2 regions of the Lysinibacillus sp. A4 genome follow, and region 2 is predicted to be linked to the other one. Evidence: a T-box and tRNA genes for the amino acid it is inferred to sense, from the RefSeq annotation. Region 2 holds a T-box; the other holds one or more tRNA genes.
What was found. A T-box is a leader RNA that pairs with one kind of tRNA and senses whether it is charged. The one in region 2 lies ahead of tyrS (tyrosine--tRNA ligase), so its partner is inferred to be a tRNA-Tyr.
Positions count from the first base shown of each region.

Region 1: it has a tRNA-Tyr gene. The T-box ahead of tyrS (tyrosine--tRNA ligase) is inferred to sense a tRNA for this amino acid. The anticodon was not compared.

Region 1 is NZ_JANWTB010000007.1:257,921-275,318, forward strand. It holds gene NY607_RS16310 (stalk domain-containing protein) at 1-491, opposite strand, end outside; gene NY607_RS16315 (helix-turn-helix domain-containing protein) at 657-2,327, opposite strand; gene NY607_RS16320 (ABC transporter substrate-binding protein) at 2,463-3,455, opposite strand; gene NY607_RS16325 (VOC family protein) at 3,791-4,279, opposite strand; gene NY607_RS16330 (GlsB/YeaQ/YmgE family stress response membrane protein) at 4,949-5,203, shown strand; gene NY607_RS16335 (SDR family oxidoreductase) at 5,452-6,216, opposite strand; gene glmS (glutamine--fructose-6-phosphate transaminase (isomerizing)) at 6,439-8,241, opposite strand; gene NY607_RS16345 (type 1 glutamine amidotransferase domain-containing protein) at 8,836-9,351, opposite strand; gene glmM (phosphoglucosamine mutase) at 9,479-10,831, opposite strand; gene NY607_RS16355 (CdaR family protein) at 11,045-12,121, opposite strand; gene cdaA (diadenylate cyclase CdaA) at 12,114-12,950, opposite strand; gene NY607_RS16365 (anti-sigma factor family protein) at 13,100-13,726, opposite strand; gene sigW (RNA polymerase sigma factor SigW) at 13,740-14,303, opposite strand; gene rocF (arginase) at 14,437-15,342, opposite strand; tRNA gene NY607_RS16380 (tRNA-Lys) at 15,527-15,599, opposite strand; tRNA gene NY607_RS16385 (tRNA-Gln) at 15,613-15,687, opposite strand; tRNA gene NY607_RS16390 (tRNA-Tyr) at 15,702-15,785, opposite strand; tRNA gene NY607_RS16395 (tRNA-Val) at 15,804-15,879, opposite strand; tRNA gene NY607_RS16400 (tRNA-Glu) at 15,936-16,010, opposite strand; tRNA gene NY607_RS16405 (tRNA-Asn) at 16,123-16,199, opposite strand; gene mbcS (acyl-CoA synthetase MbcS) at 16,469-17,398, shown strand, end outside.
Region 2 is NZ_JANWTB010000003.1:14,261-27,325, reverse strand. It holds gene trpE (anthranilate synthase component I) at 1-1,206, shown strand, start outside; gene NY607_RS05440 (anthranilate synthase component II) at 1,203-1,775, shown strand; gene NY607_RS05435 (hypothetical protein) at 1,822-2,304, opposite strand; gene NY607_RS05430 (hypothetical protein) at 2,308-2,760, opposite strand; gene rpmG (50S ribosomal protein L33) at 2,911-3,060, shown strand; gene NY607_RS05420 (5-formyltetrahydrofolate cyclo-ligase) at 3,173-3,766, shown strand; gene NY607_RS05415 (YqgQ family protein) at 3,759-3,968, shown strand; gene NY607_RS05410 (LTA synthase family protein) at 4,249-6,144, shown strand; T-box leader at 6,401-6,642, shown strand; gene tyrS (tyrosine--tRNA ligase) at 6,784-7,998, shown strand; gene NY607_RS05400 (DUF2759 domain-containing protein) at 8,054-8,233, opposite strand; gene NY607_RS05395 (MBL fold metallo-hydrolase) at 8,403-9,047, shown strand; gene NY607_RS05390 (DUF2626 family protein) at 9,123-9,365, opposite strand; gene NY607_RS05385 (helix-turn-helix transcriptional regulator) at 9,483-10,193, opposite strand; gene comGA (competence type IV pilus ATPase ComGA) at 10,521-11,540, shown strand; gene comGB (competence type IV pilus assembly protein ComGB) at 11,515-12,588, shown strand; gene comGC (competence type IV pilus major pilin ComGC) at 12,599-12,937, shown strand; gene comGD (competence type IV pilus minor pilin ComGD) at 12,937-13,065, shown strand, end outside.

The sequences.
Region 1 (17,398 bases), on a different contig from region 2:
TAGGTTTCGAATCCCTTGTAATTTCCATTAGCTAAATATTCAACTGTATGGTCTTGAACTGCGCCTCCTCCATGATAACCACCAAGCTGATAGGATCGCTCAAATTTTTCACCTGTACTAATAATGACAGAGCTTGGATTGTGGAAGAAGTGGTCTTCATCACTTCCAATAGGTTTTACATCTTTTAAAGCGATGAATTTTGGAACATCACCAATATAAACGGATTTTGTTTTCCCATCCCATGTTACTTTTTCACCTAAAGATTCAGCAATAAATCGCATTGGGACATATATCGTACCTTGATAATTAAATCCAAATTGACCTTCTGGCGGTACTTTCTCAACCTTATCTACATAGTAATTAATTGGATCCTGAAACACGCTAATTTTTTTCATGTCACTTGCTGCTTCCGTTGTTGAAAAGTAGGTAAAAGTCAAACCTCCTACTATAAAAAACCCTAAGTAACTAGTTATTATAAATAGCTTTTTCATAAAATCACTCCTTAAAATAAACATAGATATATGTAATTATACCAGAAATTTCATACAGCCTTTAAAGATTTTTATATCAGGATATTTTTTAAATTTATATGTGAGCAATTATACGATTAATGGCAAAAACTCAATCCAATTAATGAATCGAGTTTTACTGTTTAATTATCGAATAACTTTCTTCTTAAAAATAGACGGTAGAACCTCTAATAACCGTTCACGTGTAATGGGATCACAATGATTCCATATAAAATCTATGAAATGAGTCTTACCAGGAGCTAGCTCGATTAACGTGGCGATTTGTGGGCAGTGAGTAATCGTTAGTAATTCTTGGGGGGAAGCCAAAATAAAATTACGCTCTCCAGCATAGTGATTTATTTGATGCTGCTGAATTTCTATCCATGCTTGCCCTTGCTCGATTAGCTGCATTACCTGAGGAGTAGGACGAAAGCCAAGAGATTCATACAAGCTTGCAGCCAATCCAGTCTGACACATAACATAATATTTAGTATCTAACTTGAGATAAACAGTAGCCGTCTCCCCAGCAACATAAACATCTGCTAATTGCCTACGTACCAATCTTACTTTGTTCTCATATGTAGAAATCCACTTCTCTGCCGCTTTACTCCGTTCAAATAGTTTAGCGATATATCGTAACCGCTCAAATAGACTAAACTTGCTATTCAGTATAATAGTAGGAGCAATCGCATCTAGTTTCTGCAAATCATGTTCAGGATGAAAATAGCTAAGCAATAATAACTCTGGCTGCAGCTGTGCGATTTTATCCGGATCTACCCAATGCCCAATACTATGAATGTTCCTTAATTTATTGTGATAAACCACGTTATCTTTCATGATTGAGATGGCCGCCCCTATAGGAGGTATGCCTAGAACAAGTAATTCCCCAAGTGTAAATTTGCCATCAGTCACAATACGTGTTGCATCTTTAGGAACATGAATCTTTCTACCAAATGAATCGATCACTGTTCTTTCTGGAGTATGAAGTTGAATGTTTGCATATTCACGTGGGGTGTTTCCAGTTAATTTATGAAAGCATCGACTAAAATAATATTCATCCTTAAACCCAGTTTGTCGAGCTATTTTTCTCAATGGCTCAGTGGAATTACTTAGAAGTTTTTTTGCCTGGTTTATCCGTACATGAGTCAAATAATCCGTCGGCTTTTTACCCGTCAATATTTTAAACTTTTGACTATATTGCCATCTTACCATACCAGCCATGTTAGCTAATTGTTCAACTGTTAAGTCCTCATCATAATGCTGTTCTATGTACTGTACAGTCTGTTGAACCAATTTTGTCTTTTCTTCGTGCTGTATCTGGTTAGCTTGTTCATCTAACTGAACCATCATAGCTAGTATTTGCTGAAGTCTACCTTGCAACATGGCCATTTCTAATGTGGATAGAGAGGAACAAAATTGATTATTGTTCGATGCTTCATTTCCTAATACCTGCTTGACTTGAGAAAATAACAGATGATAGGGATAACCATAAAGCAAGGGTGGATGAGCAATTCGGTTCAAAGTCATTCCTTCTACTTCAAAAGTTTCAAAGGTAAAGCGAGCAAGCTGTGCCTCTTTGTTACTTGACTCTACCGTGTAGCTTTGTACAGGTAAAATGAGCGTGCAGCTTCCTTGGCGTAGATCGATTGCCATTTTGTCTACATACAGTCGTATGTCATGACTAAGTGCTATCAATAACGTGCTTAAATTTGTTTCATAATTATTTATTCCCTCATTATGGCTACTAGCTGACATTAATCGATCAACTTGAAATCGATCATAGTGTTGTAGTCTAATATATAAGGATGCCAGATTCATAAGCAACTCTCCAAATATTGAAAATGATTCTCATTATCGTTATTGTAACATATAATAACTCACTATCAACGATTGTTCGAGTATGTGGTATTTAGAATACTAGCGGTTTAAAAATTGATTGCACGGATACAATTTTTACTGTTTGCGCATCCACTCTGGTAGCTTTTGGAACAATTGCTCCAAAGCTAATAAATTATCTGTATTCCATTCATTAGGAACAACATAAACTTTCCCCTTTTTGACAGCAGGCAAAGTTCCCCATATCGGGCTTTGTAGCAGCCGATCAGCTTCTGCTTCACTTTCACTATCCTCTTGTACAATAACAAACAAATGATCACCAGCAAACTCAGGAAGCACCTCTTCGGAAACCTCTAGGAAAGATACCCCTTCTACATCAATAATATTCTTCTGTACTGCTGGTGGGACAGCAAAGCCATTTTTCCCATAAATAATAGCACCTAGGCTACGATCACCCATAACATAAAGCGTCTTTCCTAGCTGATAGAAAACTGTTGCGGTTTCCCCTTCAGTTAATTGAAACTTGTCAAACATTTGTTTAGACTCTGTTTCAAACTTAGCAAGCAATTGAGCTACTTCTTCCTGCTTATCTAGGATATTCCCCATCTCTTTTACTCGTTCTGTATAAGGAAGAGCAGGATTAAAGGGAATCGTAGTAGCGATTTTTGACAATTCTTCATTAAGATTTGGATCCGCCTTGTAATAGCCATTAATAATTAGATCAGGTTTTAAAGTCAAAATCGTCTCTAAATCAGCTGGATTACCAATATCAACGATTCCTTCAAGTTTACCTTCATAGTAACTAGGAGAATCTTTAGGAAGATTATTACCAACAACCGGAATATCCATCGCCAAGAAATCACCAACTGTCTGACCAATATAAACGACTCGTTTTGGATCTGCAGGTATTTCAACCTGTTCACCTGTAATCGTTGTATATTGAACAATTGACTCACTTTCCTCTGCTTTCACATCAGATTGAGTTATTTTCTCGTTTTCCTTTTTCTGCGCATCAGATGTGTTGCCATTAGAACTACATGCCGCTAATATCAATAACAACAGGAGGAAACTCCCCCATAGTATAATTCGCTTTCCAATATACTGCTTCATATTTGTTGCCCCTTTCAGATTTACTTCAATTGAAAATGATTATCATTTACAGAGTTATTATAGATTTTATGAAAGGGCGAAACAATGGAAAAAACGCAATAATTTATTTGGATAAATGTCAATAATCAGGATTATGAAAGCCTTTTGCTTTTTTATCTTCATTTTTAGTGAAGAATTATTCATTTTAATGGTGCTTTCTATTTCGACTATATGATCAATTTAGAATCTCAAGAGAGAAAATGGTGAAATGTAAGCATAAGTATTAACTCCCTATAGAAAAAAAAGAAACCATTTCAGTGGTTTCTTTTCATATTAACAAGCTGTTGATTACTATTCTATTTGATTTCTTCAGCGAGCTCTAAAATAATTCCTTCTGGCCCACGAACGTAGCATAATTTATAAGCGTTTTCGTACCTATAAATGTCACTAATAAGTTCTGCGCCCTTCCTTGTCAATTTGTTAACGAGGGCTTCAATATCTTCAACATTGAAGGCAATATGCTGGATACCCAAAGTATTTGCTAAAGGATGCTGGATGCCTATTTCATTTGATGGCGCGTTAAATTTTACTAGTTCAATATTCGTCTCACCGTCTGGCGTTCGCAGCATTACTATTTCTAGATTTGCGTCACTATCTGACGTTCGCAATTTTGCAATGTCCTCTTTGATATCATGAAGCCCTATTACTCGCTCCATCCTCTTCACCCATTCACCCTCCACTTTTCCTTCCCCTAGCACCTCAAGGCCAAAGTCAAGAAAAAATGCTTTTGCTGCAGGAAGATCATTCACGATTATTCCCACATGATCAATCTTACGGATTTTCATATTTCATACCCCTTTCTCCTATTTTAATAATTTCCTTTTAATTGCAGAATAGCTTCCCACTGTGCTTAATCAAAAGGTTAATAGTGATTAAGTAGTATAGGCGAACCGATTGTAATTTGAATGGTAGGATTATTTTGATTAGAAAAATCTTAAGAATTTACTAAAATAGCAAAGGAAGGCCTTGTTTAAATTTTGCTTAATTTCTTGATTATACTATAATTCAAAGGGGCCTAGAATTCATTAAAACCTTAGAAGTCTCCCTTACATCGGGAGGCTTTTATATATTAAAAATATAAAAAACACCTATTAGATATTCAGATACTTTGTTTATCTAACAGGGAAGATTTAGAGATTAATTATGTGTAGTTACAGCCTTAACTAATATTTAAACCGATGATAATAGCGTGTAACAAATAATGTAAAATGAGCTGATGTATCAACACCTCCTTTTAACAATTGTAGTCGGAACAAGCAAATAAATGAGGATATTTGCTTGCAGCAAACTTCTCAGTAGTTTCATGTACTGTTACTGTAACAGTTATAGAAGTAAAAATCATCCCCATTGAAACTTCCACAAATTTTTTCTCTCCTTATAGTTTGAAAGAGTTCAATAAAGGTTATAAAACACTATAACAAAATATTTAAAATACAAAATAGGAGATGGATAGTATGAGTTTCATTTGGTTTTTAATAATTGGCGGGCTTATCGGATGGCTTGCAGGTATAATTTTGGGTAAAGATATCCCAGGTGGAATTATTGGTAATATTATTGCAGGTATTATCGGCGCATGGATTGGTGGTATGCTTCTTGGAAGTTGGGGTCCTAAAATTTCTGATTTCTATATCTTCCCTGCCCTCATTGGAGCAATTATACTAGTTTTCATTTTGAGTTTAATTCTGAAATCATTGCGTAATGCTTCGTAAGCTAAATAGATCTCTTAATCTATTACTATACGATTAAGCGAATCAGATGTAACCAATAATAAATGGTGAATGTGCTTATAACAAAAAAGCGGTCTTCCACATCATATCTGTGGAGGACCGCTTTTACTTTGTTTTTAATTAACTTAACAATCCGCCGCTCCGTGAATTCAAGAAGAACAGAACAGCCTATACAACAATAGCGCCTGATTGAGGAGGATTATGCCATACAAAGCTTGATAATTAATGTTCTATAGATGTGATCCTCCACTTGCATCGAGCAATTGACCAGTTACCCAACGGCTGTCTGATGAAGCAAGAAAGGCGGCAATATCTGCCACATCCCCGGGCTCTCCCCATCTGTTGAAAATTGAAAGACCAGCCGCATATTTTTGTCCATCAAGGTTTTTCAAAGTCTCAGCATTCATTTCTGTATTAATAATCCCAGGCTGGATGGCGTTTACCGTAATATTCCGGCTCCCTAGTTGTTTGGCTAGAAGACGCGTAAACGTATCGATTGCACCTTTGGACATACTGTACGTGAAGACACTTGGTGAAGCTGCACGTGTCACAAAAGATGAAATATTAATAATACGTCCCCCATCTTTTAAACGTGGCAAAGCTTGCTGAGTAATAAAAAGTGGTGCTTTAACATTTATCTTCATTACCTCGTCAAATGATACCTCCGTCGTCTCTTCTAAACTGATAATTTGACCAATTCCAGCATTGTTGACAAGAATATCGAATCCGCAACAGCCCATATATTCCCGAATAGTATCATCCAAAGTAGTAAATAAATCTTGAATACCATCTAGTGTACTAAGGTCAGCACCAATCGCCAAAGCATTTCCTCCGCTTTGTTTGATCTGGTGAACAACTGCTTCTGCCTCATTACGTCTTTTCCCATAATGAACGACGACAAAGGCTCCCTCTTGTGCCAGACGCAATGCAATACTACGGCCAATTCCTCGACTTGATCCTGTAACTAAAGCGATTTTGCCTGTTAACTTACCCATGCTTCCATCTCCTTGTTCAATCATAGTTAGATTACATAGAGAATTATATCAAGGGACATTATTTGAAATGTTGCTCTCCTATTCTGTTTCAAGGGGTGTTTCGCTATGGATAAAAACACCCCTTTAGATTAATAGTATCCAAAGGGGTAAAATGGTGTGATTTTTTTACAAACGGTATGACTTTATTTCAAATCAACAACATATTAAATCTAATTTTTGTTCCTACTCAACAGTTACCGATTTAGCTAGGTTACGTGGTTTATCTACATCACAGCGACGGTGAAGTGCAGCATAGTAGCTAATTAATTGTAAAGGTACTACTGATACAAGTGGTGTTAGTAATTCATGAACATGCGGAATGACTAAACGGTCGCCGTCTTCATCAATGCCTGCCATCGCGATAATACATGGATATGCACCACGAGCTGCTACTTCTTTGACATTACCACGGATGTTTAATCCTACTGATGCTTGTGTGACAAGTGCAAATACAGGCGTACCTTCTTCGATTAAGGCAATTGTTCCGTGCTTCAGTTCTCCACCAGCAAAGCCTTCTGCTTGGATGTACGAGATTTCTTTTAGTTTTAAGGCACCTTCAAGGCTGACATAGAAGTCCATATTACGGCCAATGAAGAATGCATTACGTGCGATTTTTAAGTAATCTTCTGCAATGTCTTCTAGCACATCTTTAGAATCAATTATTGTTTGGATGCCATTAGCGGCAATCGCGAGCTCTTGTTTTAAATCAAATTCTAAGCCTTTGCCATTTGACTTTGCTGTCACATAGGCTGCTAATGCCAGGACTGCTACTTGTGCCACATAAGCTTTTGTAGAAGCTACAGCAATTTCTGGACCTGCATGTAATAACAAGGTATGGTCAGCTTCACGTGATAACGTAGAGCCAGGTACATTGGTAATCGTTAAAGTTGGATAGCCTAACTCTTTAATTTTTACTAGTACTTGACGGCTATCTGCTGTTTCACCTGATTGTGTAATGAAGATAAATAATGGTCTTTCTGAAAGTAATGGCATGTTATAGCCAAATTCACTAGAAATATGCACTTCTACAGGGATACCAGCCATTTTTTCGAAATATTGTTTACCGATGAGACCCGCATGATAGCTTGTGCCCGCTGCAATAATATATAAACGATCTGCTGCTCGTAATGCTTCTAAAACCTCATCATCAATCGTTAAATCACCATTGTCACCTTCATATGCTTGAATGATTTTACGAATAACTGTAGGCTGCTCATCCATTTCTTTTAACATATAGTGTGGATATGTGCCTTTTTCAATATCACTCATATCAAGCTCAGCAGTATATGGTACACGCTCTACTACAGTACCATCTAATTTTGTAATTTCCACACTTGCTTTGTGTACGATAACTACCTCTTTATCGTGAAGCTCTACGTATTGATCTGTTACCTGTAGCATCGCCATTGCATCTGACGCAACAACATTGAAGCCTTCACCAATTCCAACTAGAAGTGGTGATTTATTTTTTGCTACAAAGATTGTATCTGCTGCCTCTGCATCTAATAGTGCCAGTGCATAGGAGCCATGTAATAGAGATAATGTTTTTCGGAAAGCGTCTGCAGTGCTTAGACCATCTTTCACAAATAACTCTACTAATTGCACAATAACCTCTGTATCTGTATCAGATTTCATTGGAATGCCCTTTAAATATGTTTTTTGCAATAAGTGATAGTTTTCAATAACCCCATTATGCACAAGTGTAAAGCGTCCTGATGCACTTTGATGTGGGTGAGCATTTAAACGATTTGGCACACCATGTGTTGCCCAACGTGTATGACCAATCCCTATTTTCGCTGCAACATCTTCATCTACCGCTTCTCGTAAATCTGCAATACGCCCTTTTTCTTTGAAAACCGTTACGCCTTCCTCGTTACGTACTGCAATACCCGCTGAATCATAACCACGGTACTCTAGCTTTTCTAAGCCTTTTAATAAAATTTCCTTTGCATCTGATTCACCAATATATCCTACAATTCCACACATAATTCTCGTCCTCCGATAATGTCAATTTAATGCAATGACAAACTAGGCCTCATCCTATCGAATTTTTTGAATGCACAAGCGATGCTTTATTTTTATAAAAATAAAGCACTCCAATACACACAAGCTACTCACGCTACTCAGCCACCTGAATAGAGATCTTCGATATGTGAAGCTTCATCTATTTATCTATTGCTTTTACAATACCTTCTCCATTTTCTGTACATTCAATCACTCAAATGCTTTCAAAATGGAAAATGACAATCGGGTATGTCGATTGGGAGGCATCCGCCGAATTTTCGATAAACCTCCACCTCGTCTGCTGAAGATCTTTTCGTCCGATTTCTTCAGCTCAGGCGCTATAATTGTTTTCCGATTTTGCGCTTTCTTCCCTCCTTAGGCGCTCGTTAAAGGACAAGGTCGGACCTCATCTTCAACTTCTCCATCATACTCAATCATATGCTATCCGTCAAATTTTCGTTATAAAAAACACCTAGCCCTAAAGCTTTTTCGTGACAAATATGTAGACAAAGCGATACATAAGCACTTTGATAATACAAAATAGGCACAAGCATTTTAAATGCTTGTGCCTATCCTTTATTTACTGTCTAATAATTTAACAATTTCTCTATTAAATGCAGGAAGATCATCTGGCGTTCTACTTGTTACAAGCTGTTTTTGACAGACAAATACTTCTTCATCATGGAAGATTGCCCCTGCATTTTCTAAATCCACTTGGATGGATTTATAGCCTGTGGCGTCACGCCCATTTAATGTCTTTGCAGTAATAAGAAGTTGTGGTCCATGACAAATGGCAAAGGTAGGCTTCATTTCATCCATAAAGGACTTTGCAAATGCTACTATACGATCATCCGCACGTAATATATCAGGAGAAAAACCACCAGGAATAAATAATGCATCGTAATCTGTAGCTTTTACTTCATCAATGCCTTTATCAATTTTCACGGACTCTCCATGCTTACCCTTAACTTCCTTGCCTGCTTCGATATCAATTGTTACTAGCTGATGCCCAGCTGCTTCCAAAGCTTCTTTAGGGCTTGTAAACTCAATGTCCTCAAACATATCTGTTATAACTGTAGCAATTTTAGCCATATCAATTAAACACTCCTTGTTATTGTGACTCCTAATTACTGTTCCCCATCTCGCTTATTTAAAACATTCCTTTCAAATAAGTAAACCCGATTTCCTGTTTACGGAAATCGGGTTTACACTCTATTTCTTATTCTGTTAGGCCCATTTCTACACGTACAACATCTGCAATACGCTCGACAAAACGCTCGCAATCCGTTTCTGTTGCTGCTTCCACCATGACACGTACTAATGGCTCTGTACCTGAAGGACGTACTAAAACACGACCATTTCCAGCCATTTCAGCTTCTACCTCTGCAATTACTGCAGCTACTTTCGCATTATCAGTCACAGCATGCTTATCTGTTACACGCACATTGACAAGACGCTGAGGGTAGATTTTCATTTCACCTGCAAGTTCTGAAAGCTTTTTACCCGTCGCCTTCATAATGTTGACAAGCTGAATTCCTGTCAATAAGCCATCACCTGTTGTATTAAAATCTAGAAAGACGATATGCCCTGATTGCTCGCCACCTAAATTGTATTCATTCGCACGCATTTCTTCCACAACATAACGATCACCTACAGCTGTTTGTACACTTTGCATACCATTGTCAGCCACAGCTTTATAGAAGCCCATATTGCTCATCACTGTTGAAACAATTGTTTGCTTCTTCAAACGCCCTACCGCATTTAAATGCTTACCAATGATAAACATAATTTGGTCACCGTCAACGATTTTTCCGTTTTCATCTACAGCAATTAAACGGTCTCCATCGCCATCAAAAGCTAAACCAACATCTGCACCTTTTTCAGTAACAAACTTAGCTAGTCCTTCTGGGTGTGTTGAGCCTACACCATCATTGATATTTAAGCCAGTTGGAGAAGCTCCCATTGTAGAAATGTCCGCTTCTAAATCAGCAAATAAATGTGTAGCTAAAGATGAAGTTGCACCATGTGCACAATCAAGCGCTACGTGGATACCATCAAATTCTTCATCCACTGTTTGCTTTAAGTATTGAATATATTTTTGACCACCTTCGAAATAGTCGCTTACAGATCCTAAATCTGCTCCTATAGGACGTGGTAATTTATCCTCTTGCGCATCAATTAACGCTTCAATTTCCGCTTCCTGTGCATCTGTTAGCTTAAAGCCATCAGGACCGAAAAATTTAATACCGTTATCTGCAACTGGGTTATGTGAAGCTGAAATCATGACGCCCGCATCTGCGCTCATAATTCGAGTAAGGTATGCCACACCTGGTGTTGAAATAATACCAAGACGCATTACCTCTACCCCAATTGATAAAAGACCAGCCACAAGTGCACCTTCAAGCATCTCACCTGAAATACGTGTGTCACGACCAATTAAAACCTTTGGACGGTCAGTTGCATCTTTTGTTAAAACATAGCCGCCTATACGACCAAGTTTAAATGCAAATTCTGGTGTTAATTCACTATTCGCGACGCCACGGACGCCATCTGTTCCAAAATATTTACCCATTCTACTTATTCTCTCCTTCAATGCAAGACAGTGCCTAGTGAGTTTCTATCAAGCATTAGACACTTGTCCGCTTACTTTTGGAAAAGTCTGCCTTTGTTCATTCATTGGTAATTATTAATATTCCACTCTGCCAGTTTGTTGGATGAAACCTGAACTACAAACCTGATTGGATTTTTGATTTAGAATCAAAATAAAATTATAGTCACATATTGTTTAAGAATCAATATCTTCCGATTCCTCAGTTGACGTATTTTTATCAGTTGGAGTACTCTCATCTGTCACATCAGGTTCTTCAATTGGAGGTGGCGTTTCCTCTGTAGAAGCTGGTGTTTTCTGCTGTTCTTCTTGTTCAACCTTTGTAATATCTGCCTTCACTTTTATTTTCTTGTCAGATATTTTTGTCACACCATCTGGTAATTTTACATCAAATTCATAAGTTTTGGACTCAGTAATTTTTGACAGTTCAACTGTTATTGGAATGGATGTTAAACTGTCAATAATGGATTTTCTTCCATACACTTTAATCATTTTCGGTGAAAATGTTAATGAGTTAATGGTAATGTCCTCGGCAGCTTGCCCTGTTTCGTTAAGGACAACTGGGATCTCTCGACTATACTCCGCTATATCTACTTGAACTTTCACAATTTCAGGTTCAATAGTCACGTCTAACTTATTTAAATCTCTATCTAATACTTTTACAGCTGCTTCCTGCGTGAATGATTGCTTCAAGCCCTGCTCTCCTGTAACAGTTGCTTTTACATAACTAATGCTTTCAATAGCACTTTTTGCACCTGTTACATAAACAGTTGGCGGGTTGGCTGTCATTTCTTTTAAGATAAAACCTTCTTCAATTAAACGTTTGTTCATTTCAGGGTCCACTCGGAACTCCTGCGTGACCTTTTCCTCAATATTCACATGAACAGTTGCAGGGTCTAATGTCACTTTTAACTTTTCTGAAATATTTTCGTATTGCAGTTTTACATCATGCTCTCCTAGCAATAAATTGCTCAAATCCGCAAATATAGAAAAATCCTTAGCTCCCTTTGCTTTTAAAACCAATGCCATCGGACCTTCTATCGTTACATCCACAGTTTCAGGTAAACCTGTCACAATAAGATTTTCATTATCGTAATAAACATCCACTGGAACATCACGAATAACATCCGTTTGTTCATTTGAGGTAGCTTTATTTAAAGGTGACAACTCGGTACGCACTGAGAAGAAAAGCAAAAACGCTAAAAATAGCGCGATGATTCTAAGTACCCAAGGGCTATCCATCATTTTATCCATTCTTTTTCCCCCTCCAAGTCAACTTAGAGGATGCATTTGATTCCTGTACTGATCCGAACCACATTTTTCTTAATAATGTTTCGAACTCCTCTAGAGAAAGATTTCGATGGAGATTACCATTTAATGTTATACTAATTGCGCCTGTTTCTTCTGAAACAACAATTGTAATAGCATCTGTAACTTCACTTAAACCAAGAGCAGCACGGTGGCGTGTCCCTAACTCTTTTGAAATAAATGGGCTTTCAGATAAAGGTAAATAGCAAGCCGCTGCTGTAACTTTATCTTTTTGCATAATAACAGCCCCATCATGTAGCGGGGTATTTGGTATAAAGATATTAATCAGTAATTCTGATGAAATTTCAGCATTTAGCCCTATACCTGTTTCAATATATTCATTAAGACCTGTTTCTTTTTCAATAGAAATTAACGCACCTATTCGACGTTTAGCCATATAACTTACAGACTTCTTCATTGCCTCAATAAGTCTTGTTTGTTCTTCTTCCTCTTGACTAGATGAGCGTTGGAATAGCTTTCCTCGCCCAATTTGTTCTAAACCACGTCTGATTTCAGGTTGGAAAATAATAATAATCGCTAGGAAACCAAACTCAATAACTTGTTGTAGCATCCAACCAAGTGTTTGTAACCCTAAAAGGTCTGTTGCAATTCGTGCAATAATAATGACGAATATTCCCTTAAGTAATTGGACAGCCTTCGTACCTTTAATGAGGGTTAAGACTTTATAAACAACGTACCAAACGAGCAGTACATCAATGAAGTTAATAACAATATTCACAGGCGTTAAATCCGTGAAATGTTCGATAATTTGCACGTGGCATCCCCCACTTTTCATTACGAATCCATACACATTCAAGTATATCACATTCTTATCAAATGTAACTTTTTTCAAATAAAAAGTCTACTCAGAAGAGTAGACCTTTCAGCCTCTCACGTGCACTATTTTTTAGGACGTATAGAGTGTTATTTAGTTTCTTCTTTTTCCTCAAATGTCATGGCTGTCTTAACAGAATTTTTAATTGTATACCATAACCATTCAAATACTTCGTCAATTTCTTCGATTCTCCCTGAAACTACCGCTGAAGATGCCATATATTGCCCGTTGATTACTGTGACGTTACCATCAACTTCACCTTCAACAATCAAATCGCCATTTTTTACAACAATATCGCCTTTCACCACTTCCCCTTCAGGTACAATCACTGTTTGACCATCCACAACTAAATTAGGTTGCTTGGTCACTGAGAAATGCTGGTCATCCATGAAGCTACCCAATAATGTAGCACTCATGAATAAGCAAAATACTGCTGCTGCCACAAAGAACGGATGCCGGCGAATCCATTTTTGTATACCTACTCGACTTTTTGGTTTTGGTAAACGAGCCATAACTGCTGCTTCAAAACCCGGAGGCGCTGTAATATGGGAAGCACTCTTCACAAAGGCGATTGTTTCACTCAATTCTTGCATCAACTGTTTACAATCATTACATGTATGCAAGTGTTGTTTCAACTCTTGCTCATGCTCACGACTAATGTCACCGTCTAAATAATCATGCATATAGTCTATAATATGCTCTGGACAAGTATTCATGACGCTCCCCCTCCTACAGATTGTTTAATTGCTTACGTAATGCCTCACGTCCGCGGTGAATCCTCGTTTTCACCGTTCCAAGCGGCATATCTAAAATCTCGCTAATCTCTTGTAACGATAACTCTTCTATATATTTCAATACTATAACCGAACGGTATTTATCCGGCAATCGTCCAATTTCATATTGAATGCGATCTTGCAGCTCCATTTGTTCTAACTGCTCCTCTGGTAGCTGGTCATCTGCTGCGATTTGCGAATACATATCAAGCCCTTCTGTACCAGCTACTTCTGCATCTAAATAATAATCCGGTTTCTTTTTTCGAATACGGTCAATGCAGAGGTTTGTCGCTATGCGATAAAGCCACGTTGAAAATTTTCTTTTCTGATCAAATGTATGCAAGTTCATATAAGCTCGCACAAAAGCCTCTTGAGCAATGTCTTCAGACTCTTGTTTGTTGCCTAACATTCGATAGCATACTTGGTACAGTTTGTGCTGATAGAGACTCACAATATCGGCAAATGCGTTTTGATCGCCTTTAAGCACTTGTTTTATTCTCTTATTTACTAACGCATCCATTGTGTTGACTTCTCCACCTTTACAACTGTCTTATACTATACGAAGCACCGATAAGAAAAGTTTCGTTTTAATTCAATTATAGCAAAAGATTTTTATGCAATGTGACAACAGGCAATTTTTTGTCAAATTTTCTTTAAACTAGTGTTTCACCAAATAAAGATCCCATTAATGCAACAGCCACATTTGCTGTTGTATTCTTTTCATCTAGTATAGGATTTACCTCTACAAACTCGGCTGAAGTTACCATGCCTGATTCTTGTAACATTTCCATTGCTAAATGGCTTTCTCGGTACGTAATTCCACCTGGAACTGGTGTACCCACACCTGGCGTATAAAGTGGATCTAATCCGTCTAAATCAAGTGATAAATGTAAGCCATCAACATTTCGTTCCTTTAAATAAGCAAGTGCATCTTCCATCACACGTGTCATGCCAAGTCGGTCGATTTCATGCATTGTATATACTTTAATTCCTTGTTGACGTATCAATTCACGTTCTCCTGGGTCTACTGAACGAGCTCCAATAATAATCACGTTTTCTGGCTTAATTTTTGGAGCATAGTTGCGAATTTGCACTAAACGTTCATGTCCTAGCCCAATACTAACGGCTAACGGCATCCCATGTATATTGCCTGAAGGTGTTGTTTCAGGTGTATTTAAATCTGCATGAGCGTCATACCAGATAACACCAAGATTTTTGTAATGCTCACCTAATCCAGCTAATGTTCCAATAGCAATGCTATGGTCTCCACCGAATACGAGTGGGAATTTTTTTTGTTCCACTACTTCATGCACACTATTTGCTAATGCAGTACTAACTTCTACAACTTCCTCTAAATTTAGTAATTTTTCATCCACAGCTCCGTCTGCAAGCTTTTGACTAACACGAATATCCCCTTGATCCTGTACATCGTGTCCGATAGCCTCTAAACGTTCAACAATACCTGCATATCGAATAGCACTTGGTCCCATATCTACCCCACGGCGTGTTTGTCCATAATCTGTTGGTACTCCAATAATAGAAATATTAAGTTTATTCATGTTTCTATACCCCCTAAAAGTTATAAGAATATTGTAAAGCCTATATACCACTTGGCTCAACTCGACAAAAAGTTGTATATTTATTCATTTATAAATAACATAAAAAAATCTCCTACTGTTTTCAGCAAGAGATTAGTTATCTGTAGTTAATATAACACTTTTGAATAATTTTATTCTAAAAAAGTGAGCCATGAAGGACTCGAACCTTCGACCCTCTGATTAAAAGTCAGATGCTCTACCAACTGAGCTAATGGCTCATAAAAGAAAAAATGGCTGGGGTACTAGGATTCGAACCTAGGCATGACGGAATCAAAATCCGTTGCCTTACCGCTTGGCTATACCCCAATCATTTATAAAACTGGTGGAGGGGGACGGATTCGAACCGCCGAACCCTAAGGAGCGGATTTACAGTCCGCCGCGTTTAGCCACTTCGCTACCCCTCCGAAATAACACAATAAGAATGGTGGAGGATGACGGGCTCGAACCGCCGACCCTCTGCTTGTAAGGCAGATGCTCTCCCAGCTGAGCTAATCCTCCATAGAAACAGGTGTTATATCACAGTTTATATTCTTTATAAAGCCTAAATTTTTAAATGGTGACCCCTACGGGATTCGAACCCGTGTTACCGCCGTGAAAGGGCGGTGTCTTAACCACTTGACCAAGGGGCCAATATTACGTCTCAACAAGACAAGAATTATAATAACATTTTTAATTAATAATTGCAATGCTTTTTCACAAATTATTTTATGTATTATAGTGATTGAAAAAAGGACAAAAAAATGGCTCCGAAGGCAGGACTCGAACCTGCGACAACCTGATTAACAGTCAGGTGCTACTACCAACTGAGCTACTTCGGAACAATGCTATTCACTTCGGTTTTAAACAACCTCTTAAGTACATTTATTATTATAGCAAGCATTCTAAATAATGCAACACATTTTGTGAAAATTTTTATATTTTTTGTCGAAGTCTGCTTCTACATTCGTCTGAAAGCATAATAGTTCTCTATTAATTCTAATATTTCTATTTAACGTACTAAATATTCTTGCTGTATATTATTGTAATTGTTAAAATAAAAATAGTTTTATGAATTTTCTATCAAATTTTCTGGGGGAGGATGTTCAAGATGGTATCAAATGATTTAATTGCACCTGAATTTTATAACATCACAGAGGAATTAGAAAAATTTTCGCAAGATAGTGATCGCCAAGCAATACGTTGGTTGAATACACAACAAGAGAGACGTACAGTTTCTTATGTGGAACTTAGCCAAAAAATGAATCAATACGCAAACGCTTTTACGGAGAAGGGGCTTCAAAAAGGTGATCGTGTATTAGTTATTATTCCTCGACTTCCAGAAGCTTATTTCGTTTTTCTAGGCTGCTTAAAGGCTGGTATCGTACCCATTTCATGTTCAGAGATGCTACGTGCAAGCGATTTAGAATATCGGATGGAACATTCTTCTGCTAGTGCAGTTATTGCTTATGAGGCTTTTACTAGTGAAGTTGATCAAATTACTTCTTCTGTAGACACATTGAAAAATAAACTAGTGATTGGTGCTGCGAAAGGAGATTGGACTTCTTTAGATGAATTAGCAAGCAAGCAGCAAGCTACATTTACAGCTGTAGCTACTACACGCGATGACATGGCATTCCTATCTTATACTTCTGGTACAACTGGTAAACCTAAGGGCGTTGTTCATTCACACGGCTGGGGATATGCACATATTAGAACTGCGGCTTCAAAATGGCTTTGTGTACGTGAAGGAGACCTCGTGTGGGCAACAGCTGCTCCTGGTTGGCAAAAGTGGATATGGAGTCCTTTTTTATCAACAATCATGCTGGGCGCTACTGCATTTGTCTATCATGGTGGATTCGATGCAAAAACCTATCTTCAATTAATGCAGGATGAAAAAGTTAATGTTCTCTGTTGTACACCGACCGAATACCGGATTATGGCGAAAATCGATAATTTACAAGACTACAATCTATCATCTCTACGTAGTGCCGTTTCTGCTGGTGAGCCTTTAAACCGCCCAGTTATCGAAACATTTATG
Region 2 (13,065 bases):
AACAATGAAGAATTCGTGTTTTCAAAAGGAGCAGAAAATGACAAGGCTAGGGGCAATGTGCTTGATCGATTAAAAGAACTAATACCCTTTCATGAAGAAAGCTATCCTTTTGCTTTCTTTGGAGGAGCGATAGGTGTCTTTGGCTATGAAACAGCATTTTACACAGAAAAAATAGGGGACTATTTACAGGATGATTTAGCTATGCCTGATGTTCATGTTTTTTTCTATGATACATTTATTGTTTTTGATCATCTAACACAGGAAATTACACTAGCTTCGATTGATCTATTTCAGGATGGGCGTTCATTAGAGGAGATGGAAGCTGCTATTACAACGATGGAGCAACAGCTTTGTGCAGGTACGACCTTTGAGGCATTAAAGGTGGATGAGCTACAGTTTAAGCCTATGATTTCAAAGGAACGATTTGTTGCTTTGGTGGAACGTGCTAAGCAGCATATTTTGAGAGGTGATATTTTCCAAATTGTGTTATCGCAACGTTTTTCTGCGCCGTTTACAGGTTCGCCATTTTCGCTCTATCGTCAATTGCGCACGTCTAACCCGTCACCCTATATGTTTTATATGGATTATGGTGACTATGTTATTTTAGGAACATCTCCTGAAAGTCTTGTAAAGGTAAAAAATCGAAAAGTGACAACCAACCCAATAGCAGGTACAAAGCCGCGTGGCATGACAATAGAACAGGATGAAGCAATCGCAAATGCGCTATTAGAGGATAGCAAGGAAATAGCTGAACACCGTATGTTAGTGGATTTAGGTCGCAATGATCTTGGTCGTATTGCAAAAGTCGGTTCCGTCAAGCTAAATAAATATATGAAAATAGAGCGCTATAAATATGTGATGCATATGGTATCTGAGGTGATTGCCGAATTGCGAGATGACCTCCATGTTCTGGATGTACTTCGTGCTTGTTTACCTGCTGGCACAGTGTCAGGGGCGCCAAAAATTCGGGCCATGCAACTGATTAATGAATTAGAACCAGTAAAGCGTGGGGTATATGCGGGAGCAGTAGGCTACATTTCGACAACTGGTGATATGGACTTGGCCCTCGCGATTCGCACGATGCTCATTAAGGATCAAAAGGCACATGTACAGGCAGGAGCAGGTATTGTTTATGATTCGATTCCATTGTCAGAATATGAAGAAACACTGAATAAGGCACGTGCCCTATTGGAGGTAAAAAAATGATTTTAATAATAGATAACTACGATTCTTTTACCTATAATTTATTTCAACAAATCAGTATGCTTGGAAAAAGCGTCAAGGTTGTACGAAATGATGCCATTACTATAGAAGAAATTCAAAAACTATCGCCAGAAGCCATCATTTTATCACCAGGGCCAGGAACGCCAAATGAAGCAGGGATAACGATAGAGGTCATCAAGGAACTCTATCAAAAATTCCCTATTTTAGGTATTTGTCTTGGGCACCAATCGATAGGGCTGGCTTTTGGCGCAAATATTGTGCAGGCCAAAAACATTATGCACGGAAAGCTGTCCCCATTACAATACGAGCAAACGGGTTTATTTGCCAAATTAGATGGAGATATCGAGGTTATGCGCTATCATTCACTTATTATTGAAGAACAAACTTTACACATGGATTTTAAGATACTCGCAACAGCGGGGGATGACGGAGAGATTATGGCCATCCAACATAAAGAATATCCTCTTTATGGGCTGCAGTTTCATCCCGAATCAATTGGCACAAAAGAAGGCAGTATGATGATGCAAGCCTTTCTAGAAAGTTTAGCGTAATAAAAAAGCTGTCGCCTCATATCTGAATGGGCGACAGCTTTTTATGTTATTGTTTCTTGCCTGTAATTAAATTAGCTATTTCTTCTAAAGTCATGGAAGAATTGACCTCATAGGAGCCGATTTGTAAGCTTCTAGCATATTTAGGGTTAGCGAGTAGTAACTCCATTTCAACACTATTGGTAATAATGCCACCGTCTTCAAGTTTTTGTGCCACACTATACGGTGTGATACCACTATAGATTTGCAGAGACATCGTTGTAACATCTGTATCCGCTTCTTCATCAGCTTGTTCAGATGCATCTGTTGTCGAAGTTTTTTCAGTCGTATGTACTTGCTTTAATTGATCCTTTAACGAGGCAATTTCTTGATTGGCCTTACTTAATTTGTTTTGTAGTTCTTTTACCTGTTGTTGATTGGAAAATTCCTTGGTAGGAAGACCAATATTTACATCGAAGTGGTTTGCGAGTGCAAGCAATGCCCCAACAAGAAAAATGGCTATACCAAATGCGCGAATGGCAGACATATTCATCAATCAACGCCCCCCGTTTGCAATCACTTGCCGAACTTGCTCTTCTGTTAAATTTGAGCGAATACTAATATCTGCTATAGAAAGACCCTGTTTATTTAATTCAAGTACCTGACTAATAATAATTTGATGAATCGGTTTTGCTTGTGCTGTTGTTTGTCCAACTTTTGCCCCCTGTGCAGCCTGTTGAACAGCCTGCATGACTTGATGCACTTTAGAATCTTGGCCTTTTGGAGGGATACTTGATTTTGATTTCACTTGGAACTCAGGCCCTAGTAAAAGTTCTTCCTCCACAATCTTTAGACGACGCTTTAAATTATTCGTTTCTTGGAAGATGGAGATAGATAATTCTTCGACATCTTGTTCGATTTTTTTCGAGCTATTTTTGAAAAAGAACGAAACGATGATCAGAAAAATGCCAATACTCATTAATACGATGGATAAATCCAATAGCTTCACCTCAATGTAGTATGTAATTATAAGATATTTTACCATATGCAAACTTAATATGAAATGAAGGTAGATTTTTTTTCAGTTTATGTTATAATAGGTTAGTCGTATAAATCATGCTCAAATTTAAATTCTTGATATAGAGTGGGAGGGTTAATGATGCGCGTAAATATTACTTTAGCTTGCACAGATTGCGGCGAACGTAACTACATTTCTAAAAAGAACAAGCGTAACAATCCAGAGCGTCTTGAACTTAAAAAATATTGCTCTCGCGAGAAGAAATACACTCTTCACCGTGAAACTAAGTAATCGCTCATTAAGCCAAAACCACAAGTGGTTTTGGCTTTCTACATTTTATCACATCATTCAATGTAACAATTCCAGGAGGATATGAAGTTTTACGATATAGGAGGTAGCCTAGATGGATAAAACAACTTTACGAAACACGGTACGCCAAGCCCTTGCAACTATGACGGATGAGGACTATCATCGTCAATCATTAGCTGTTTTAAAAAAGGTGCTACAGGAACCATATATAATAGAAGCAAATATAATTGGCATGACCATTTCAAATAAGCCAGAAGTCGACACAATTCTTATAATTGAGGAATTATGGAAACTAGGTAAAAAGGTCGCAGTTCCTAAATGTCACCCGAAAACAAGAGAAATGTCGTTTTTTGCCATTGAATCATTTGCACAGCTTGAAACTGTATATATGCATTTGCGTGAGCCCATTCCAGCAAAAAGTGAGTTTGTTGACGCAAATGAGATGGATATCATTGTTGTACCAGGCGTTGTTTTTGATCCATACGGTTATCGAATCGGCTATGGCGGTGGTTATTATGACCGCTATGTATTAAACTATAAGAAGGGTAAGCTGATGTCGCTACTCTTTGATGAGCAAATCATTGATTGTGTTCCTACTGAAGCACATGATTGCCCAGTAGATATCATTGTGACGCCCACAAAACGTATTGACTGTGTTGCACAACGAGGAGCGAACGAAAATGGATAAAATGCTAGATATTTATGAACTCTTGAAAACATATGGTACCTATATTTATACACGTGATCCTATTGGCGATTTAATGCTGATGGAGGATGAAATACGTGAGCTCTATAAAGCGAATGTACTAGACATAAAAGATTATCAGATGGCCCTACTGCTTATTCGACAAGAAACAACAAGACTTCGTATGGAAGAGCATAAAAAGTAATGTTTGAAATATAATGTAATTGGGTATTGTAAAATTAATGTAACATGTATGTAATATTCTTAAAAACAGTGGGTTTCCGCTGTTTTTATGTTTTTATGAAACTTTTTACAATGCAAAACGTATATATAGATATCTGGTGCATAGAAAGAGCAGGGTGAAAAAATTTTCCACAAGATATGTGTTGATTATCTGTTAAAAAAGGATTAAGATATATTTTGTTTCCGAAACAAAATGTAAAAAATTATTATTTTTTTGTAAGGAAGTAGGGAGGATGTTAGGAATGAAATCAATAAAGTGGCCTAAACATTCATTTATGATACTAGCAATTATAGCAACTTGGATCAAAACGGTCATTGTTTACCACACAAGCTTTGAAATGAAAATTGAAAATGCAATGCAACAGTTTATTTTATTTATTAATCCATTAAGCTTCTTGCTATTTACGTATGGTTTATCACTATTCTTTAAATCAGCAAAAGCTAGAAATCGTTATTTGATTACGGTCAGCGTTATTTTGTCCATTGTTTTATACGGAAATGTAGCGTTCTATCGATTCTACAATGATTTTATTACGCTACCAGTATTATTCCAAACAAGTAACTTTAGTGACTTAGGAACATCAGTAGCAGCCATTGTTGAGCCTTGGGATGTATTATATTTCGTTGATGTCGTGATCTTAATCTTAGCGAATAAATTTTTACCAAAAATGAAAGATGCATTTAAAGTGAATATTGAATTCCGTCGTGCATTCTTTGTGCTTGCAATAGCAATGACATTCTTAAATTTAGGATTAGCAGAAACTGAGCGTCCACAATTACTAACACGTAGTTTTGACCGCGAATTATTAGTAAAAAACATTGGTACGTACAATTACCACTTGTATGACATTTATATTCAATCTAAATCATCTGCACAACGTGCGTTAGCTGATGGTAGTGAACTAGTAGAAGTGAACAACTATATACGTTCTAATCAGGCTGCTGTAAATCCAGAGATGTTTGGGAAATATAAAGGTCGTAACCTGATTGTGGTATCGATGGAGTCATTACAAAACTTTGTCATTAATAATGACATGAATGGTCATGAAATTACGCCATTCTTAAACTCTTTAACAAAGGATAAAGATACGTATTATTTCAGTAACTTCTATCACCAAACAGGTTTAGGAAAAACATCTGACTCGGAGTTTATTGTTGAAAACTCATTGTTTGGTTTAGGTCGAGGTGCTGTATTCTTCACGCATGGTGGAAATACGTATAATTCAATGGCTGAACGCCTTGGAGAAAATGGATACTTTACAAATGTCATGCACCCTAATAATAAATCATTCTGGAATCGTGACATGATGTATCAATCGTTAAAAATTAATAAATTCTACGATATAGATTCATATACTGTGGAAGAGGGGCAAGCTGTAAACTGGGGAATGAAAGATGTTCCATTCTTAGAGCAATCAGCTGCTTTAATGAAAGATATGCCTCAGCCATTCTACTCTAGACTGATTACTTTAACGAACCATTATCCATTTACATTGGATCCAGAAGATATTATGATTCCTGAATATGATTCAAATTCAGGTACATTAAATCGTTACTTCCAAACAGTACGTTACATGGATGAGGCTTTAAAAGACTTCTTCCAACAGTTAAAAGATCAAGGTGTCTATGATAATTCTATTATTGTGATGTATGGGGATCACTATGGTATTTCTGAGAACCATAATAAAGCAATGGCGCAATATTTAGGAAAAGATCAAATTACACCAATGGATAATGCAATGCTTCAAGAAGTACCTTTATTCATCCATATCCCAGGAGCTGGCGATGGAAAAGAAATGGCTGAGATTTCAGGACAAATGGATTTACGTCCAACGATCTTACACCTTCTTGGCGTTGAAACGTCAAAAGATATGCAAATGGGTGCAGATTTATTCTCTCCAGAGCATGAGGACTTTGTAGTCTTCCGTGATGGACGTTTTATTACAGATAAATACGTCTATGCTGGTGAAGCTTGCTATGACAAAGCAACTGGCGAAGAAATAGATGGTGAGCCATGTCAGTCTTATGCTGATCGTGCTACAATGGAGCTAGAAAATTCTGATGCCATCATTAATGGAGACTTACTTCGCTTCTATGACGAAAAAACAGGTAATTTAAAGCAGGATTCAGTTAAATAATCAAAGAGAGATCTCGTATAGGGGATCTCTCTTTTTATATTGCTGATAAAAAGGAATGAGTCTCAAGCATCCATTCATAAAATTTTTGTGAAGCCTATGCTAACGAAAACATCTTTCGCAATGTTTTACAACACTATGCAACGTGAATACACTTTATTGAACATTTCTTTTTATTGACAAATAGCAAGATACGATTATAATAAGTGTAAATATCTGCATAACGAAGATTTGTTTTTCGCATTTCGGAGTATAAGAGTGAAAGGCATCGAAAAGAACGAGTAACTTTAATGGAACTGACAGAGAGTAGCCGGTTGTTGAGAGGCGCAAGGGGATATTAAAGTGAATACATCTTGGAGCTGCGTACCGAAACTATAGTAGGCTACGACGGGGTTGCATCCGTAATCATTGCAAAAGTATCGCTATGGCTGTACTTGTTGAGGAGAGCTATGTGAATAGCTCTCGAAAAAAGGTGGTAACACGTTTATCTACGTCCTTTAGGAATTTCCTAAAGGCGTTTTTTTTATGCCTTCTAAGCCAAAACGTGTAAAGTGATTAAGGCCTTGTCAACAAAATCGGTACCCCATATACTCTTATAGAACTTGCAATATTAATATTTAATATTACAAGGAGATGTTTCGTATGTTTTTTACACCAAAGGAGCAAATAGCGATTATCAAGAAAGGTGCTAGCAAGATTGTTGATGAACAGGATTTACTTAAAAAATTAGAGCGATCGTATAAAGAACAGCGACCTTTAACGATTAAGCTAGGGCTCGATCCGTCCGCACCAGATATTCATTTAGGTCATGCGGTTGTTCTACGGAAAATCAAGCAAATGCAAGATTTAGGCCATCATGCAGTGATTGTTATCGGTGATTTTACAGGACGAATTGGCGATCCTACAGGTAAAGCTAAGGGGCGAACAGCCTTAAATGACGATATAGTGAAGAAAAACGCCCAAACTTATTGTGAGCAAATTTTTAAAGTACTAGATCCGAACAAGACAACGGTTCGTTTTAATAGTGAATGGTTAGCGAAGCTGTCCTTTGAAGAAGTCATCAAGCTAGCAGCCACAACATCTGTTGCTCGACTTCTAGAGCGCGAAGATTTTCAGAAACGTTACCAACAGCACATCCCAATTGGTATACATGAGTTTTTCTACCCGCTTATGCAAGCATATGATTCAGTAGAACTTGAGGCAGATATAGAGTTAGGTGGAACGGATCAGACGTTCAATATTTTAATGGGACGCACCTTACAAAAGCATCGAGGATTAGAAAAACAAATTGCTATTTTTATGCCCTTACTAGAGGGGTTAGATGGTATTGAAAAAATGAGTAAGAGTTTAGGTAATTATATTGGCATCAATGAAGCACCTGAGATTATGTTTAAAAAGGTGATGGAAGTACCAGATACTTTAATTATCAAATATTTCGAATTAGCAACAGATGAGCATCCACTACACGTGCAGGCTATTCAAGATAGACTACAAAAGGGAGAGAATCCCCGCGATTTGAAATTCCTATTAGCAGAAATTATAACGGCTTTATACCATGGATCTACAGCAGTGGAGGAAGCAAAAGCTTATTTTGAAGCAGCATTTCAAAAAAAGGAAATACCGAAAAACATTCCTATACTGCTCTTAGAAATTGATAAGGAAAGAATCGTGGATATCATTCCACAACTAGTGGCAATGGGTTTTATTCAAAGTAAGAGTGAGTTTTTGAGGGTAATCAAGCAAAAAGGAGTATCCTTGAATGGAGAAAAAATGGCGATGGATGACATATCACAAGTATTAATGAATAATGATGTTCTACAAATCGGCAAGAAGCGGTTTCTTCAATTCAATAAGTAATAATAGACAAAAAAAGAGCAATCTCCGAAGAGACTGCTCTTTTTCTGTCTGAATTTTAGTGTAATTTTGGTGGGTAACCGCTGTGAACAATCGTCATGATGACGAACCATCCGAATACAGCAGCACTTAATAAGTTGAAAACAACGCTTAATAGGTTCTTTTCTTTAATTGCTTGGAATGTACCAAATACAGCTAAAATCGCTACTAGACCAAAAATAACCATTAATAAGTTCATTAAAAATAGACACTCCTTTCGACATCAGAAAATGAATGTCGCAAACAATATTCCTCCTTAATTGTAAACGTTCTACTTGTTTTTGTCGAGGACTAAAATACTGTAAACTATGAACATTTATCGTCAAATTGTGGCAAAGCCTGTATAATAGGAAGTTGAGGTGATAACTATGATGAACGTACGAAGTTATTCTCTTGGTCCCGTCCAAACGAATTGCTATATCGTATCGAATAAAGAAAAAGAATGTATCGTATTTGATCCAGGTGAAGAGGCGGAGCGTCTAATTAAAACAATCCGTAGCAACGGCTTAAAACCTCTTGCTATCTTTTTAACACATGCCCATTTTGATCATATAGGGGCAGTAGATGCAGTGCGTGAGGTATTTGACGTTCCTGTATGGATTCATGAAAAGGAAGTTAGTTGGCTAGCAGATCCAACGAAGAATGGCTCTAGTAAATATCCTGCATTACCAGATTATAGGGTAGCCGCACCAGCGCAAGATACAATCATCAAAAAAGAGCAGCAAATTGAAATAAGTAATTTTGTGTTTCAAGCTGTTTTTACACCTGGGCATTCACCGGGGAGTATTTCTTATATCTTTGAAAATGACGGTTTTGCCATCGTGGGAGATACGTTATTTGAACAAGGTGTAGGACGTACAGATCTATTAGGTGGATCAACCAAAATTTTATTGGAATCTATCCATCATAAACTGTTGACATTACCTGAGGATACTATTATCTATCCTGGACACGGTAATTATACAACGGTAGGTGCAGAAATGGAGACAAATCCTTTTTTAAATGGATTTTAAAATAGGGACAATAAACTGTTTTAGCACATAAAAAAGCGTATCTCACCGAAAGTGAGATACGCGATTTTGTTTGTATTAATGACCGCCACCAGGTACGTGAATGAATGTTGTATAGTACGTGAAGCCAGCGAAGAATACAGTTAAATATGCTCCGAAAATGTACATGTACATACGTTCTGAAAGGTTTAAGAAGCCTAATAATAAGAATAAACCTGTATTACCTAAGAATAATAGCGATACCTCGTTCATACCTCCAAGGTAGAACATAACGGCAAAAATACCTGTCCAGAATGCCATAACTTTATACATATTATCCATGAAATTTCCCCTCCTTTTGCCCACGACACAATAATCTCTTACTCATTATAAATGATATGAAAGGTGTCTGTAAACTGGAACTTCTCCATGTTTGTGACAAACAAATGGATTTTTAATCTAGCTATCGATTTCTGTCACGTTTATTTCATATTTACATAAATCGCAATTATGTATCATACTTTCCATTTGCACAAATTCATTATTCGTAAACAATGCATCTAATTGACCTTTTAAATAGGATTCATGTAATGAACAAACAATTTCAGAATAGGCTGTCAGTTGCTCCTGGAATGGACAATTGAAAATGGAGAAGATAACTTTTTTTCCTTGCTCAGTTTGTTGAATTTGTGGAATATAGCCAATTAAAGCGGCATTGTCCGTTAATAGCTGAAGCTTTTCATCGAAGGAAAGAGAATTACTTACTGTCAATTCAGCACTCATATAATTTTTCATTTGCTGGTAGCCGTCTTGGTAGCTAATTTCCTGGCACTTTGTTAATGCAGATGGACCAAAGTCTTCAATTAATTGTATCGTCCATTTTAATAAACGATCTTCCTCGCGTCTTGGAAAAGTAAGAGATACGCCTTTTTCTGAAGCTTTATAAACACGTCCAGGTCTGCCACCTTTACCTGTTTTTACATAGTCAGCTGTAATAATATTTATTTCTGAAAGCTTCGTTAAATGAAGTCGAGCAACGTTTGGATGGATACCGAATTTATCAGCAATATGTTGTACAGTAACTGTTTTTTTCTCTTGCAATATGTACTCATAAATAGAGTATCTTGTTTCATCCGCTAGTGTACTAGTAATTTTTAATGGATGGATCATGAGCTTCACCTCTTTAATTTATTATAAAAATTATGTTCGTCTACCAAGTGTTAGGAAAATAATCATGTTGATACTATTATATTGTATTATTGAAAAAGATACAGTTCATTTCGGCATAAATATTAATTTTTTCATGTATTTATATTCTTTTTTAGTGGAAAATTGCACTTTATCCACATTTTTATAGCAAAAAACATTTTTGGTAGAAAATTAACTTACAAATTTTTATTTTCTGAAAAGGGCTTTTCTCGTGGCGAGTTCCTCTTTATACTAGGAAATAACGAATAGAGCGGTCATATTCGAATGAACTAAAAGAGAGGTGCATATATGCAGAATTTTGAAACAGTTGTCGAACAAAAATGTGAGCAACTTTTACTAAAGGCCTATCATTTTGGAGCATCCGATTTATTGCTAGTTCCAGGAAACATAAAGTATCGGATCTATTTTCGAAAATATGATAAACTTCTACAAGCTGGTGAGCTACCTTATGAACTTGCAGAAAGAATGATCTCTTACTATAAATTTCTTGCAGAATTAGATATTAGTGAGCGTCGTAAACCTCAAAGCGGTGCCTTTCAAAAGGCAATGGAGCAAAATTCTTATTCGTTTCGAGTATCCACACTTCCTTCTGTATTTTTAAAAGAAAGCTTAATTATTCGTTTACTTCTCCAAAATCATGCATTTCCACTAACTTCCCTAAGCTTTTCCAAAAGCGCAGCTCACCAACTCATGGAGCTGATACAAAACCGACAAGGTCTTCTGTTTTTTACGGGAGCAACAGGCTCTGGCAAGTCTACTTCACTTTATTCCCTCATCCACTACTGTTCCACAGAATTGAATCGACATGTAATCTCTTTAGAAGACCCTGTAGAAAACAGTCAAGCCAATTTACTTCAAATTCAAGTCAACGAGCGAGCAGGCGTTACGTATGCTGCAGGATTAAAAGCCATTTTACGCCATTCACCTGATGTCATTATGATTGGTGAAATTCGCGATAGAGAAACAGCAAATATTGCCATCCAAGCCTCTTTAACAGGGCACTTAGTTGTCTCCACTATTCATGCAAAAGACTCCATTAATTGTCTCTATCGTTTAATGGATTTAGGTGTGTCGATAGAAGAGCTTCGTCAAACGGTTATCGGTATAGTTGCCCAAATGCTTGTTCAAACCTCAGCTATACATGAAGAACGTCGAGCTGTCTATGAGATATTACATGATGACCATCTATCAAGAGCCATCACCGCCATCAAAGATAAGGGCAATTACAAACTTCCTTATGATTTAACATTAATGGGACAAAAAGAATTAGTGGAGAGCCTATATGCAGTTACAAACATACATCGATAAAATGGCTCTTTTTTATAATCGGGCTACGAAATGGCGGGTAAAGGAGCAAGCTCAGCTTTTCAATCGTTTATGTGTATTAATGCAGGAAGGATATTTATTTCCCCAAGCTATTTCCATGCTACTACCTCATCATATTGAAGCACATGAGGACATACAACAGCAAATTGATGAAAAGCTCAGACAAGGAGTAGGCGTTGCAGGGATATTTGAAACATTACAGCTAGGGAATCATTATTTAATGGCAATTAAGGTGGCGGAAAACAATGGTCATATGATAGAAGCGTTTGAAGGTGTAGCTAAACAGATAACAGTAAGTGAAAAGACTAAAAAAAAGTTAATCAAGCTGCTGATCTATCCTGTCACACTGATTATCTTTTTATTGTTATTATTTTTTGTGTTTCGTACATTTTTTTTGCCGAACATTGAAAGAATGGTCGGCAGTCGTACCTCTGAAACAGAGGAGACAAGCATTGCATTGTCCAATCTGTTATTGCATGTTCCAGATGTAGTTATCTCGACCATGTTCATAGTAATAGGTAGCGTATTCCTTTTTCGATTCTATCTTAAACGACAAGCTGTTGCTCATCAACTTACAGTCTTATTAAAAATCCCCTTTCTACAACGCTATTTTAGGTTGACTTTGACAAGGCAATTTGCTGCTTATTTAGGAAGCTTACTACAAAGTGGATTTTCATTACAAGCAAGCCTACAGCTATTAGAGGAACAGCAACTACAACCATTTCTTCAAGTTCTTTCACAGCGTATAAAAGATAGAGTCATCTTTGGAGAATCACTCACACAGGCGGTAACGATCATGGCCGTTTTTCAAAAGGACTTTCCGATGTTCGTTGAGCATGGCGAGCACAGCGGTTATTTAGCAAAAGAGTTAATATTGTATAGCGATTTATTAATGGAAAAGCAGGAACAGCTTTTGCAAAAAATATTATCGTTTGTGCAGCCTAGTTTCTTTATCCTTATAGCTGCTTGTATAATAGCGGCTTATATCAGTTTATTATTACCCATCTATCACATGATTGAATTAGTTTAGGAGGAAGATGATGAAACGTCTTAACCAACAAGATGGTTTTACTTTAATTGAGATGCTTATAGTTTTGTTAATTATATCTATTCTTATTTTAATTACAATCCCAAATGTTACAAAGCATTTCGCCACAATAGATAAGAAAGGCTGTACGGCTTATATAAGCATGGTACAAGGTCAAGTAGAGGCGTATCGTGTAGATTATATGGCTTATCCTACCTTAGAGGATTTAGTGGCAAAGGGCTATTTAAAGGAAAATGAAACAACCTGCCCAAATAAAGAAGAAATAGTGATTACTAATGAGGGAGAGGTACGTCCAGCCAATGTCAACTTGGAAACAGGTACGGATAGCTAATGAATGTTCGTAAAAACGGCGGTTTTACCATTCTTGAAATGCTGGTTGTCTTATTTCTTGTTATGAGTTTAACAGCAATTGTTAGTAAATTCTCATTGAAAATAGCAGAAACCAAGGAATTAGAACGA